3 regions of the Amorphus suaedae genome follow, and region 2 is predicted to be linked to each of the others. Evidence: predicted binding sites of a transcription regulator. Region 2 holds the regulator's gene; each other region holds the start of a gene.
What was found. The regulator LexA, encoded in region 2, represses DNA repair genes until DNA is damaged. The targets are predictions, from matches to a motif close to TGTTCNNNNTGTGTTCNG.

Region 1: a site for LexA is predicted at 2,627-2,644, ahead of AB7M35_RS13310 (helicase-related protein). Genes of this name have one in related genera too.
Region 3: a site for LexA is predicted at 1,551-1,568, ahead of AB7M35_RS22270 (ATP-dependent helicase). Genes of this name have one in related genera too.

The regions. Positions count from the first base shown of each region.
Region 1 covers NZ_JBRJIT010000001.1:2,986,626-2,990,834, forward strand. Annotated here, with positions in the region: gene AB7M35_RS13310 (helicase-related protein) at 1-2,391, opposite strand, end outside; gene AB7M35_RS13315 (DUF3108 domain-containing protein) at 3,219-4,070, opposite strand.
Region 2 covers NZ_JBRJIT010000001.1:1,152,689-1,156,897, forward strand. Annotated here, with positions in the region: gene AB7M35_RS05165 (molybdopterin molybdotransferase MoeA) at 1-1,049, shown strand, start outside; gene lexA (transcriptional repressor LexA) at 1,421-2,131, shown strand; gene AB7M35_RS05175 (ComEC/Rec2 family competence protein) at 2,175-4,209, opposite strand, start outside.
Region 3 covers NZ_JBRJIT010000003.1:179,188-183,396, forward strand. Annotated here, with positions in the region: gene AB7M35_RS22260 (histone deacetylase family protein) at 1-619, shown strand, start outside; gene AB7M35_RS22265 (5'-methylthioadenosine/adenosylhomocysteine nucleosidase) at 623-1,375, opposite strand; gene AB7M35_RS22270 (ATP-dependent helicase) at 1,588-3,963, shown strand; gene murA (UDP-N-acetylglucosamine 1-carboxyvinyltransferase) at 4,186-4,209, shown strand, end outside.

The DNA.
Region 1 (4,209 bases), 1.8 Mb from region 2:
CGTCATCGACACGGTCACGGTGAAGCCGCCGCCTTCGCGGATCGCTCCCTCGGGCGGCGTCGCGTCCGGCGTGGACGGCTTCCACGCGATCAGCGGCCGGATCTGGTCGGCGAGCCGCTCCAGGATGTCGACGCGCACGGCGCGGTTGCCGCACACCCGGAAGCCCACGACGCCATAGAGCGCCTTCGGAACCTCGGGGTCGATGGGAATGGAGGTGCGGCCAGAGGACGACAGCTGCGGCAGCTCGGCCAGGCCGGCCACGTCGAGGCTGGCGTTCTTCAGCGCCCACAGCTCGGCAAGCAGTCGGCTGGGCGCCGGTTTCAGGAGCGCCGGAACGTAGATGTTGTAGGCGCCGAAACGGACGCCGTACTGGCGCATTCCGGCGCGGGCCTGCTGGTCGAGCCCCTTGACCTCGTCGGCGACCTGCTGCCGATCGAGAACCCCGAGTGCCTCGGCGATCTGGAAGGCGAGCCCGCGCGAGATGCCGTCGAGATCCTGCGCCGCGCGCAGCTCGAACAGCGGCTTCAGCAGCGTCTCGACCTGGGTCTTCAGCCACAGCTGCAGCCGCGCCTGCACCTTCTCCAGCGCCGGGCCGCTCAGCTGTTCGTCGGACAGCACGATCATTCCCGGCCGCAGCGTCTCCTCGCCGGGCACCAGCTTGGCAACCGCCTCGCCGTTCCAGCGGATCGCGCCGTCGGACGCCAGCACGAAGGCGGCGTCGGGCGCCTCGGCCAGCCGGTCGGCGCGCCGTTCGAACTCGCTCGCGAGCGCTTTCTGGGCAGCACCCCGCACCGCCTTCAGGTCCGGCGTCTCGGCAGTCGAGACCGGAATGAAGCGGAAGCCGTGAAGATTGCCGACATGATGGCCTTCCACCATCACGTCGCCCGAGGTCGTGATCTCGGAGTCCAGCATGTCGTTGTCTCTCAGCCGGCGCATCAGGACGCTCGTTCGACGGTCGACGAAGCGATGGGTCAGACGCTCGTGCAATGCGTCCGACAGTCTGTCCTCGATGGCGCGGGTGGTTTCTCTCCAATGGGCGGGATCGTCGAGCCAATCCGCCCGGTTGGCAACATAAGTCCATGTCCGGATGTGGGCGATGCGATTCGACAACGTATCGATATCGCCATCCGTTCGGTCGGCAAACGTCAGTTGCCCTGCGAACCAGTCATCCGGAATGCGCCCCTTCGTCGCCAGATGGCGATACACGTCGAGGACGAGTTCCGCATGGTTGGCCGGCGCGATCCGGCGATAGTCCGGAAGCTGGCACACGTCCCATAAACGCTCGACCGCCGCCGGTCCATGCGCCATCGCGCTGATTTCCGCGTCACGCGCGGCGAATTCAAGGCACGAGACGTCCTCGGCGGGCGGCGCCCGGGTCAGGCCTTCCTCGCGCGGCGTCACGTCGAGGGAGCGCCGGAGCGCGGCGATAGACGCGAAATCGAGGTCGGAGTTGCGCCACTGGAACACCCCGATCGGCGCGAAGGAGTGGGTTTCGAGCTGCTGCACGAGCTCGTCGTCGAACGGATCGACGCGGCCGGTCACGCCGAACGTGCCGTCGCGCATGTGCCGGCCGGCGCGTCCGGCGATCTGGCCCAGTTCCCCGGCGTTGAGGCGGCGGTACTGGTAGCCGTCGAACTTGCGGTCGGAGGCAAAGGCGACGTGGTCGACGTCGAGATTGAGGCCCATGCCGATGGCGTCGGTGGCGATCAGGAAGTCGACGTCGCCGGACTGGAACAGCTCGACCTGGGCATTGCGGGTTCGCGGGCTCAGCGCGCCCAGCACCACCGCCGCCCCGCCACGCTGGCGGCGGATCAGCTCGGCGATCTGATAGACCTCGTCGGCGGAAAACGCGACGACGGCGGACCGGGTGGGCAGTCGGGTGATCTTCTTGGAGCCGGCGTAGCTCAGCACCGACATCCGCGGCCGCGTGACCACGTTGACCCCGGGCAGCAGGCGCTCCAGCAGCGGCCGCGCCGTCGCAGCTCCCAGGAGCAGCGTCTCCGACTGGCCGCGCAGGCGCAGCAGCCGGTCGGTGAACACCCGGCCACGCTCCAGGTCGCTGGCCAGCTGCACCTCGTCGATCGCCACGAAATCGACGTCGGTGGTCTGCGGCATCGCCTCGACGGTGGAGACGTAGTAGCGCGGGTTCTGCGGGAGGATCTTTTCCTCGCCGGTGATCAGCGCCACCTGGTCCGCGCCGACCCGGGCCGAGACGCGGGCATAGACCTCGCGGGCCAAGAGCCGAAGCGGCAGGCCGATCAGCCCCGACTTGTGGCCGAGCATGCGCTCGATCGCCAGATGGGTCTTGCCGGTGTTGGTCGGGCCGAGCACCGCCGTGACCGTGCGCGCACGGACCTGGCGGGGAAGAGGCATGGGCGTCTGAAGTGTCATGAAGGGTAAGGGCTCGGCTGGCCGAAGGATGTCGGCGCTCTTCCCATCGAACGGCGTCGCACCACCGCTCGTTCCACGCGCCCTGTCAGGCACCGCGCATGGCGGCAAGGAAACACGCAGGCGTTTCGTGAACAGTTGCAGTTGATCCGGCGCATGTGGCCGGCTGCACTCGTCCCCTCTCCTAGCACATCGCGGCGCTCCGATGCCTGCACTTTTTGCCGGCACCCCGCGCAACCGGAACGAGTCTGGAACGAATCGAGCCCGAATCGGCGACTTTTTTCGATTCATGGTTCGTTCTTCGCAACCCCTTGTTCTGAATCGAAAAACGCCCACGAGATGTTGTTTCACGTGCCCGTTCCTGCACAGCCGGGGACAATCATTGCGAGTCGCGACGGCGGACTCCGATCGCCCATCGAGTCAAGCGGCCAAAAGCCGTAAATCGCGTCCGGAAGCAATTTTTGCCGGCTACCCCGCCCGAGGGCCGCCGGGCAGAACACAAGACGTACGAATCAGGATCGAATCGGCACGCGCCATCTATTCTTGCTTTGTTCTTGAAAATCGGGCGGATTCCGTAAGAAATACTATAATTTTATTGATGTGATTCAGTATTCGTTAAGGATGATTTCGAACTTTCCGCGCGTGTAGCACTGTGCGCTAGCGATCGGAAACCACGGAAATGTGGGCTCTGCCGGCACCGGAGCGACGGAGAGCGGGGGAGCGTTGGCCCGGTGGACCACGATGTCAGAGCGGAGTCCGTAATGAACGCATCCGGCCGCGGGGAGCGGCCGGATCGAGAGGCAAGGGCAGGAGATAAGGGGTCGGCGGTCCTAGCGGGAGGCGTCGGCGAGGCGCACGCCCTGCAGTTTCACGTCGGTCGCGCGGACCGAGAGCACGCCGCTCGGCGTTTCGATCTCCACGCGCACCGGCACCAGCATCTTGGAGCCGACGGCGATGAAGGCGGCCTCCAGCCCGCGGTTCTCGACCAGGTAGGTCACGCTGTCCGAGCCCGCCCGGTGACCCGAGATGGGCTTCCAGCGCGCCCCGCAGACGAATGCGGTCCCGTCGAAACTCGGCGTCTGCAGCCGCTCCGCGCCCTTCGCGGAGAACTGCACGTTGTAGCGCGTCCAGCCATCGAACACCGGCACGACGCGGTCGCAGGCGGCGTCGGCGTCGAGGCCACCGTCGGAAATCGCGATCGGCATCATCGCCGCGCTGATGGGATCCAGCACGCCCTGCCGGTCCGCTGCCGTGACCGGGACCCGGTCCGGCGCCGGATCGAGCGGCGGTTCGGCATTCAGGCGCGCCACCGCGCCGTCCGCCATCTTCATGCGGACCTTGGTGGTCATGCCCGGATCGATGGAATTGAGCTTGTAGCGAACCGGCGAGAGGCCCGTGGCATCGAACCGCCCCTCCGCCTCGGCGTCGACCTTGGAGGCGGTCAGCAGCGTCGCGAATCCCGTCGGCTGCATGTTCGCCTGCGCCGAATAGGCGGTACCGTCGAGGACCAGCGACAGGCTGCCCTTGGCAATCGTCACGCCCTTGAAGCTGACATCGTAGCGCACGCCGGCGGTCGTGCGCTCGCCGGCATGGGCGGCCCCGCCCAGAATGCAGGCGGCGGCGACGAGCCCGAGACCCGTCAAACGGCCCGCGAACCCTCTCGACTGACGTGATTGCACCATGCTGTCCTCATTTCCGGCGGCGCCGCTGTGCCGTACGCCCGGTGACCAGGGCTCGCCCGTGGGGGCGATCGGGCTCACATTGATCCCGTCATGGTGACCACGGAGTTAACGGGAGGGGTCCGGAGCCCGCCGGGCGAGC
Region 2 (4,209 bases):
ACGGCTACGCCGTGCGCGCCGTCGACGCGGCCGAGGCCGGCGCGACCCTGCGGCTGGTGGGCGCCTCGGTCGCCGGCCGCCGCCATGCCGGCACGCTCGCGCCCGGCGAGACGGTGCGCATCTTCACCGGCGCCCCGGTGCCGGACGGCGCCGACACCATCCTCATCCAGGAAAACACCGAGACGGTGGACGCGCAGACCGTCCGGGTGACGGTGCCGGCCCAGCCCGGCCGCCACATCCGCCGCGCCGGCCTCGATTTCCAGACCGACGACGCACTGCTTGCCGCCGGCACCCGCCTCGACGTGCGCCACGTCGCGCTGGCCGCCGCCATGAACCACGCGACGCTGCCGGTCGGCCGCGCGCCGAAGGTCGGCATCATCGCAACCGGCGACGAGCTGGTGGCGCCCGGCGAGGAGCCCGGTCCGGACCAGATCGTCGCCTCCAACACCCCCGCGCTCGCGGCCCTCATCACCGCCGCCGGCGGCGAGGCCATCGACCTCGGCATCGTCCGCGACAACGCCGAGGCGACCGTCGCGGCCCTTTCCGACGGCCGCGACCGCGCCGTCGACATCCTCGTCACGCTGGGCGGCGCCTCCGTCGGCGACCACGACCTGGTGCGCAAGGCGTTCTCCGATGTCGGCATGGAGCTCGGCTTCTGGCGGATCGCCATGCGGCCCGGCAAGCCGCTGATCTTCGGCCACCTCGGCGACATCCGCATCCTCGGCCTTCCCGGCAACCCCGTCTCCAGCCTGGTCTGCGCGATGCTGTTCCTGGTGCCGCTGGTGCGCGCGCTGCAGGGCGACGCGGCGCCCGGCCCCGCCTACGCGGCGGCGCGGCTGAGCCACGACATGCCCGCCAACGACGGCCGCGAGGACTACGTCCGCGCCCGCCTCACCGAGCGCGACGACGGCCTGCCGGACGCCGATCCGTTCTCCCTGCAGGATTCCTCGATGCTGTCGACGCTCGCCGCTTCCGGCGCGCTGATCGTCCGTCCGCCCAACGCGCCGGCCGCCCCCGCCGGCAGCGTCTGCCGGATCCTCCGGCTCTAGGCCTTCCGCCGAACACCCAGACGCCCGGCAGGCGCGCCTGCCAGATCAGGCCAGCGGCACCCTCACCGTGTGGTCTCTGAGAGCGGGCCGGCGGCTTCGACGTCGTCCCTCCAGGACTTTCGCGCTTCCCGCACCGCGTCGAATCGCACAGATTGCGCCTCCCGCCCCCCCGGCGGCGCGCGCAACCGTCTGCGCGCCTGCGCAACCCGCAACCGCCGCCACGATCCGGCCGCGACCTGTTCCCGCTCTGGGCCGGCGTATCGCAAACCGAACATTAACCATTGCAGAACACATATGGAACGTGTAGCGTTCGTTCCTGATTTGTACCGCATACGTCATGCGTCGCTGACCCAAGGGGTGGGGCCGATTTCATGCTGACCCGCAAGCAACATGAACTTCTGATGTTCATCCACGAGCGGCTGAAGGAGAGCGGCGTTCCACCGTCATTCGACGAGATGAAGGACGCGCTCGACCTCAGGTCGAAATCCGGCATTCACCGGCTGATCACCGCGCTGGAAGAACGCGGCTTCATCCGCCGCCTGCCCAACCGGGCACGCGCGCTGGAAGTGATCCGCCTGCCGGAATCGTCGAACCCGTCGCTGGGCGCCAACCGCTCCCGCGGCTTCTCGCCGGAGGTCATCGAGGGATCGCGCGGCAAGGCGCCCCCGCCGCCGGCCCCGGTCGACAGTGGCCGCTCGTCCGGCCACAGCATCCCCGTCATGGGCCGGATCGCGGCCGGTGTGCCCATCGCGGCCATCCAGCAGGAAAGCCATCAGATCACCGTGCCGGCCGACCTGATCGGCGGCGGCGAGCACTTTGCGCTCGAGGTCCACGGCGACTCGATGATCGAGGCCGGCATCCTCGACGGCGACACGGTGCTCATCAAGCGCTCGGACGACGCCGACAGCGGCGACATCGTGGTGGCCCTCGTCGACGACGAGGAAGCGACGCTGAAGCGCCTGCGCCGCAAGGGCGCGTCGATCGCGCTGGAGGCCGCCAACCCGGCCTACGAGACCCGCATCTTCGGCCCGGATCGCATCCGCATCCAGGGCAAGCTCGTGGCGCTGTTCCGCAAGTACTAGCGCCTGCTGGCGCCCGGGCACCCGCTCGGCGCCGGGCGACCGCTCACCGCGTCACCACCGGCGTCGCCGTCCAGGGCCGCGCGACCGCCGGCCGCGCCTGCCGCAACCGGTAGAACGGCGGGTCGGCCTGCCAGGTGAGCGCAATCGCCCCGCTCCGGCGCAGCAGCGCCCGGTCGACGACGAGGCGCGGGCGGTCGCAGGCCGGCGGCGCGTCGTGGCGGGTGATCAGGATCTCGGCGCGCCCGCAATCCTCGATGAAGGCTGCCGGGTCCTCGGCGAAGGCCACGACCGGCGGCGGCCGGGCAGTCGCGGCCGCGACACGGCCTTTCCCCACTGAGTTAGGCCCGGATCGCATATCCCGCGCGTCCCCGACGGGTCCCGCGAGCGCCAGCGTGCAGCCGAGGCCGTCGCAGCGCACCCCGTTGCGTATCGACGGGTCCTCCGGATCGCGCGCGTCGCCGTCGGCGCGGAGCCACATGGCGGCGGCGAACGCCCCGCCCTTGGCCGTGGCGATCGCGAGCCGCCCATCCGCTCCCCTGACCGCCACCGCGCGCCCGTCGTCGGACACGAGCAGATCCGGGCTCGACCCCAGTGGCGCGATCGCGAGGCCTGCCACCATCGGCACCACCCCCAGCACCCGCCAGCGCGCCTGCCAGAGCGCCAGCCAGAGCAGGCCGCCCGCCATCGCCAGCACCGCCGCCGCCGGCATACGCCCGACCGCCCCGGCGCTTCCGCTGAGGCCCGCGACCCAGGTCGCGATCCCCACCACGGCGTCGAGGCCGAGCCCCATCACCGGCAAAACCAGCGGGTCGAGGCCCAGCGGCATCAGCGCCACCGAGACCACCCCGAACGGCATGACCAGCAGGGTGACGAACGGCATCGCCAGCAGGTTTCCGAGCAGCCCGAGCGGCGCCAGCATGTGGAAGTGGAGCGCGCCGATCGGCGCGGTGACGAGGCCGGCCACGAAGGACGTGAGCGCCAGGCCGCCCATCCACAGCCCGCCCGTGCGCAGGATGCGCCGCATCCGGCCGGCGTTCCGGTCGACGGTGCCGGTGCGCTCGCGCCCCGCCTGCCATTCGTATGCCGCGACCAGCGCGATCACCGCCGCGAACGACATCTGGAAGCCCGGGCTGAGAACGGCCGCCGGATCGAGGACCATGACCACAAGCGCCGCCACCGCCACGGACCTGAGCGTCAGCGCCGGCCGGTCGACCAGCACGGCGACCAGCGCCACCGCAGCCATGACGAAGGCGCGGATGGTGGCCACCGCCCCACCGGAGAGGATCAGGTAGACCAGTCCCGCCATGAGGGCCGCCAGCGCCGCCCACTTCTTGATGGGCCGGCGCAGCGCCAGCCCCGGAATGGCGGCGAGCGCGAACCGCACCGCCCCGAACACCGTCCCCGCCACCAGCGCCATGTGCAGGCCCGAGATCGCCAGGATGTGGCCGAGACCGGCCAGCCGGATCGCCTGCTGGGTCTCCTCCGGAATACCGCCGCGATCGCCGACCAGCAGGGTCGCGGCGATTTCGCCGTTCTCGCCCGGAAGCGCCGCGCGCAGCCGCGCCCCGATCCCGTCCCGCACGCGGGCGACAACCGCCTTTACCCGGATGCCGGCGGGCGGCGCTCCGAGATCGGCCGACCTTGGCATGCCGTAGGAGAAGCCGGTCGCCCCGATCCCCTCGAAGAACAGGCTGCGGGCCGCGTCGTACCCGCCCGGTTCCACCGGCCCGCGCGGCGGGGCGAGCCGGGCAAGCGCCGTGATCGCGTCGCCAACCCGGGGCATGGGCCCCTTGCCCCGCGCTGTGAAGCGGACGCGCAGAGGCGTGCGCGCCGGGCCGATCCCCTTGATGCGATGGACGCGGACGATCATCCGCACGGCGCCATCCGGCCGCGGTTCCCTCGCCTCGACCCAGCCGTCGAGCTCGACGGTGCGTTCCCCCCGGATCACCGGAGCGGCGACGCGCGCGGTCTGGGCAGCGGCCAGCGCGAGGCCCGCCAGCGTTGCCGTGACCACCACGAGGACGGGAAACGCGGCTGGCGTGCTGCGGGCCCTGCCGGCTGCGAACGCGGCGGCCATG
Region 3 (4,209 bases), on a different contig from region 2:
CAGCGCCGGCACGCTGATGACGGCGCGCCTCGCCATGGAGCACGGCATCGCCTGCAACACCGCCGGCGGCAGCCACCACGCCCGCTTCGCCCAGGGCGCCGGCTTCTGCGTCTTCAACGACGTGGCGGTGGCGATCCGGGTGCTGCTGGCCGACGGCGCCATCGAGCGCGCCCTGGTCGTCGACTGCGACGTGCACCAGGGCGACGGCACGGCGGCGATCTTCGCCGGCGACCCGTCGGTGTTCACCCTGTCGCTGCACGCCGAGAAGAACTACCCCGTCCGCAAGGTGCCCTCGTCCCTCGACGTGCCGCTGTTCGACGACTGCGGCGACACGGAGTACCTGGAGGCGTTGCGCGCGGCGGTCGGCCCCGCGATCGTCAACTTCCGGCCCGACATCGTCTTCTACAACGCCGGCGTCGACCCGCACCGCGACGACCGGCTCGGCCGCCTGTCGCTGTCGGACGAGGGGCTGGTGGACCGCGACCGCTTCGTCATCGACGCGGTGCGCGAGGCCGGCATTCCGCTCGCCGGCGTCCTCGGCGGCGGCTACCAGCGCGACATCGACAGCCTCGCCCGCCGCCACGCGACCCTGCACCGGGTGGCGTCGGAGTTCGTGTGAACCTCACAGCACAGGCAGCACCCGCGCCAGGATCTTCGCCGACGATGCCGAGACGGCCTCGACGAAGGCGGTGAAGTCGAAGCGCGACTCGTGGCCGGCGAGGTCCGACAGCGCCCGGATGACGACGCACTCCACCCCGTGCATCTCCGCCACCTGGGCGAGCGCTGCCCCCTCCATCTCCACCGCGTGGCCGCCATAGGTCTCGAACAGGCGCATCCGCGTCGCCTCGCAGTTCACGTACTGGTCGCCGGTGAGCACCGTGCCGAAGACGACCTTCGGCGGCCGCCCGTCGCCGCCGGCCGCCGCCGCCATCGGATCCAGCGCCAGCCCGGCGAGCGCCGCCTCGATGCGGGCGCGGGTGTCGGCGCCGAGGTGATAGCCGAACGCCTCGGTGGGCAGGAAGAACGGCAGGTGGCCGGGCTGGTAGGGCTGCATCCGGTCGCCCTCGAACCAGCCGAAATCGTGCTGCACCAGCCGCTCGGCGATCACCACGTCGCCGATGGCGAGCGCCGGGTCGAGCCCGCCGGCGACGCCGGAGAACACGATCTGCCGCGCCCCGAAGCGGTCGATCAGCAGCGTCGCCACCATCGCGGCGTTGACCTTGCCGATGCCGGTGCCGACCAGCACCACGTCGCGGCCGAACAGCCGGCCGTGGTCGAACCTCAGGTGGGCGATCTCCACCGTCTCGCGGTGGTCGAGCGCGGCGCGCAGCGCCGCGAGCTCCTGCGGGATGGCGCACTGGATGGCGATGGTCACGGGCGAAGGCTCCGGCTGGCTGGAGGAGGGCGGATCCCAAAAGAGGCAGAGACGGGCGCCGATCGCAAGCCGCGCAGCGGCGGCCCGGCGGCCGGCGCTGGCAACTTTTTCCCTTGGGGTTGCCCTCTCCCCGCCCAATCTGGGAGATAGCACCCAAAGCGCGCATCTCCGCCGCTGTTGCTCGATTGTTCCAATCGGCTCAGGATCACCGAATGATTCGCTCCACTGACGGCTCCGCCCTGCCCGTTGTCCCGGGCTTCGAGGAGGCACCTGCTCCGCGCCGCGGCGGCATCGCCGAACGCGCGCTCGGCGGTGCCCGGCCGGCGGCCGCCTATCTGGACAAGCTGAACCCCGAGCAGCGGCGCGCCGTGGAGACCGTCGACGGTCCCGTGCTGGTGCTCGCCGGCGCCGGCACCGGCAAGACGCGGGTGCTGACCACCCGCATCGCCCACATCCTCGCCACCGGCCGCGCCCGGCCCGGCGAGATCCTGGCGGTGACCTTCACCAACAAGGCCTCGCGGGAGATGAAGGAGCGGGTTGCCAGCCTGGTCGGCCCGTCGGCCGAGGGCATGGCCTGGCTCGGCACCTTCCACGCCATCGGCACGCGCATCCTGCGCCGCCACGCCGAGCTCGCCGGCCTGCGTCCCGACTTCACCATCCTCGACGCCGACGACCAGATCCGGCTCTGCAAGCAGATCATCCAGGCCGAGGGGCTGGACGAGAAGCGCTGGCCGGCGCGCCAGCTCCACAACATCATCGACAGCTGGAAGAACCGCGGCCTGGCGCCGGCCGACGTCCCGCTGGGCGAGGCCCGCGCCTTCGCCAACGGCCGCGGCGGCGAGCTCTACAAGGCCTACCAGGAGCGCCTGCGGATCCTCAACGCCACCGACTTCGGCGACCTGCTGCTGGAGCCGATCCGCCTGTTCCGCGCCCACCCCGACGTGCTCGCCTCCTACCAGCAGCGCTTCCGCTACATGCTGGTCGACGAGTACCAGGACACCAACGTCGCCCAGTATCTCTGGCTGCGGCTGCTCGCCCAGGGCAACCGCAACCTCTGCGTCGTCGGCGACGACGACCAGTCGATCTACGGCTGGCGCGGCGCCGAGGTGGACAACATCCTGCGCTTCGAGATCGACTTCCCGGGCGCCGCGGTGATCCGGCTGGAGCGCAACTACCGCTCCACCGGCCCGATCCTGGCCGCCGCCTCGCACCTGATCGGCCACAACCAGGGCCGTCTGGGCAAGACGCTGTTCACCGACGACGTCGACGAGGACGCCGAGAAGCTGACCGTCGCCTCGGCCTGGGACTCCGAGGAGGAGGCCCGCGCCATCGGCGAGGAGATCGAGTCGCTCCAGCGCAAGGGCAACTCGCTCAACCAGATGGCCATCCTGGTGCGCGCCTCGTTCCAGATGCGCGAGTTCGAAGACCGCTTCGTCACCCTCGGCCTCTCCTACCGGGTCATCGGCGGCCCGCGCTTCTACGAGCGCCGCGAGATCCGCGACGCGCTCGCCTACTTCCGCGTCATCGTGCAGCCGGCCGACGACCTCGCCTTCGAGCGCATCGTCAACACGCCGAAGCGCGCCATCGGCGAAGTCGCGATGAAGACGCTGCATGACATGGCGCGCGACCGGCGCATCCCGCTGGTGCAGGCGGCCACCGAGATCATCCAGACCGAGGAGTTGAAGCCGAAGACCCGCACGGCGCTGCGCGACCTGCTCGCCTCGTTCGCGCGCTGGCGCTCCGAGCTCGACCGGATGTCCCATACCGAGCTCGCCGAGATCGTGCTCGACGAGAGCGGCTACACCGACATGTGGCGGATGGACCGCTCGGCCGACGCGCCGGGCCGGCTGGAAAACCTGAAGGAACTGGTGCGCGCCATGGACGCGTACGATTCCCTGCCGAGCTTCCTGGAGCACATCTCGCTGGTGATGGACACCGACAGCGAGGCGGGCTCGGAAGCCGTCACCATCATGACGCTGCACGCCGCCAAGGGGCTGGAGTTCGACACCGTGTTCCTGCCCGGCTGGGAGGAGGGGCTGTTTCCCCACCAGCGCGCCGTCGACGAGAGCGGCCAGGCGGGGCTTGAGGAAGAGCGCCGGCTCGCCTACGTCGGCCTGACGCGCGCCCGCAAGCGCATCTTCGTCTGGTTCGCGGTCAACCGCCGCATGCACGGCATGTGGCAGTCGACGGTGCCGTCGCGCTTCCTCGACGAGCTGCCCGAGGCCCACGTCCAGGTCCGCGAGCAGGGCGGCTACGGCGGGTATGGCGGCTACGGCCAGAGCCGGTTCGACCGCGTCGAACCGTTTTCCTCCACCTACGCCACGCCCGGCTGGGAGCGCGCCCAGCGCCGCAAGTCGCAGGGCACGCCCCAGGGCGGTGCCCGCGCGCGCGGGCCGCTCACCATCGAGGGCGAGCTGGTCGCCAAGAGCGTTTCCGACCACGCGCCGGCCTTCGATGTCGGCGCCCGGGTGTTCCACCAGAAGTTCGGCAACGGCTCGGTCGCGGCGGTGGAGGGCAACAAGCTCACCGTCGATTTCGACAAGGCCGGCCGCAAGCGGGTGCTCGATTCGTTCGTCCAGGCGCCTTGAGGCCGGCCGCGCCGGCGGGGCGTTCGCCGCGCCCCTCCCGGCGCCTCGCCTTGCGCCCGGCGCCCCGGTAGTCTAGTTGCGTGGGTCCCCCCGCGTCCCCGCCCTCAGACCGTCCGGTCCCCAGGGTCGCCGTTCGACACCGGGGCCCTGTTTGTTGAACACGCGTTCGGTTGGGACGGCGGATTGCGCCTGCCCCGCACGTCCAGGAAAAGGTCAGGCATCATGGATCGCATTCGGCTGAGAGGC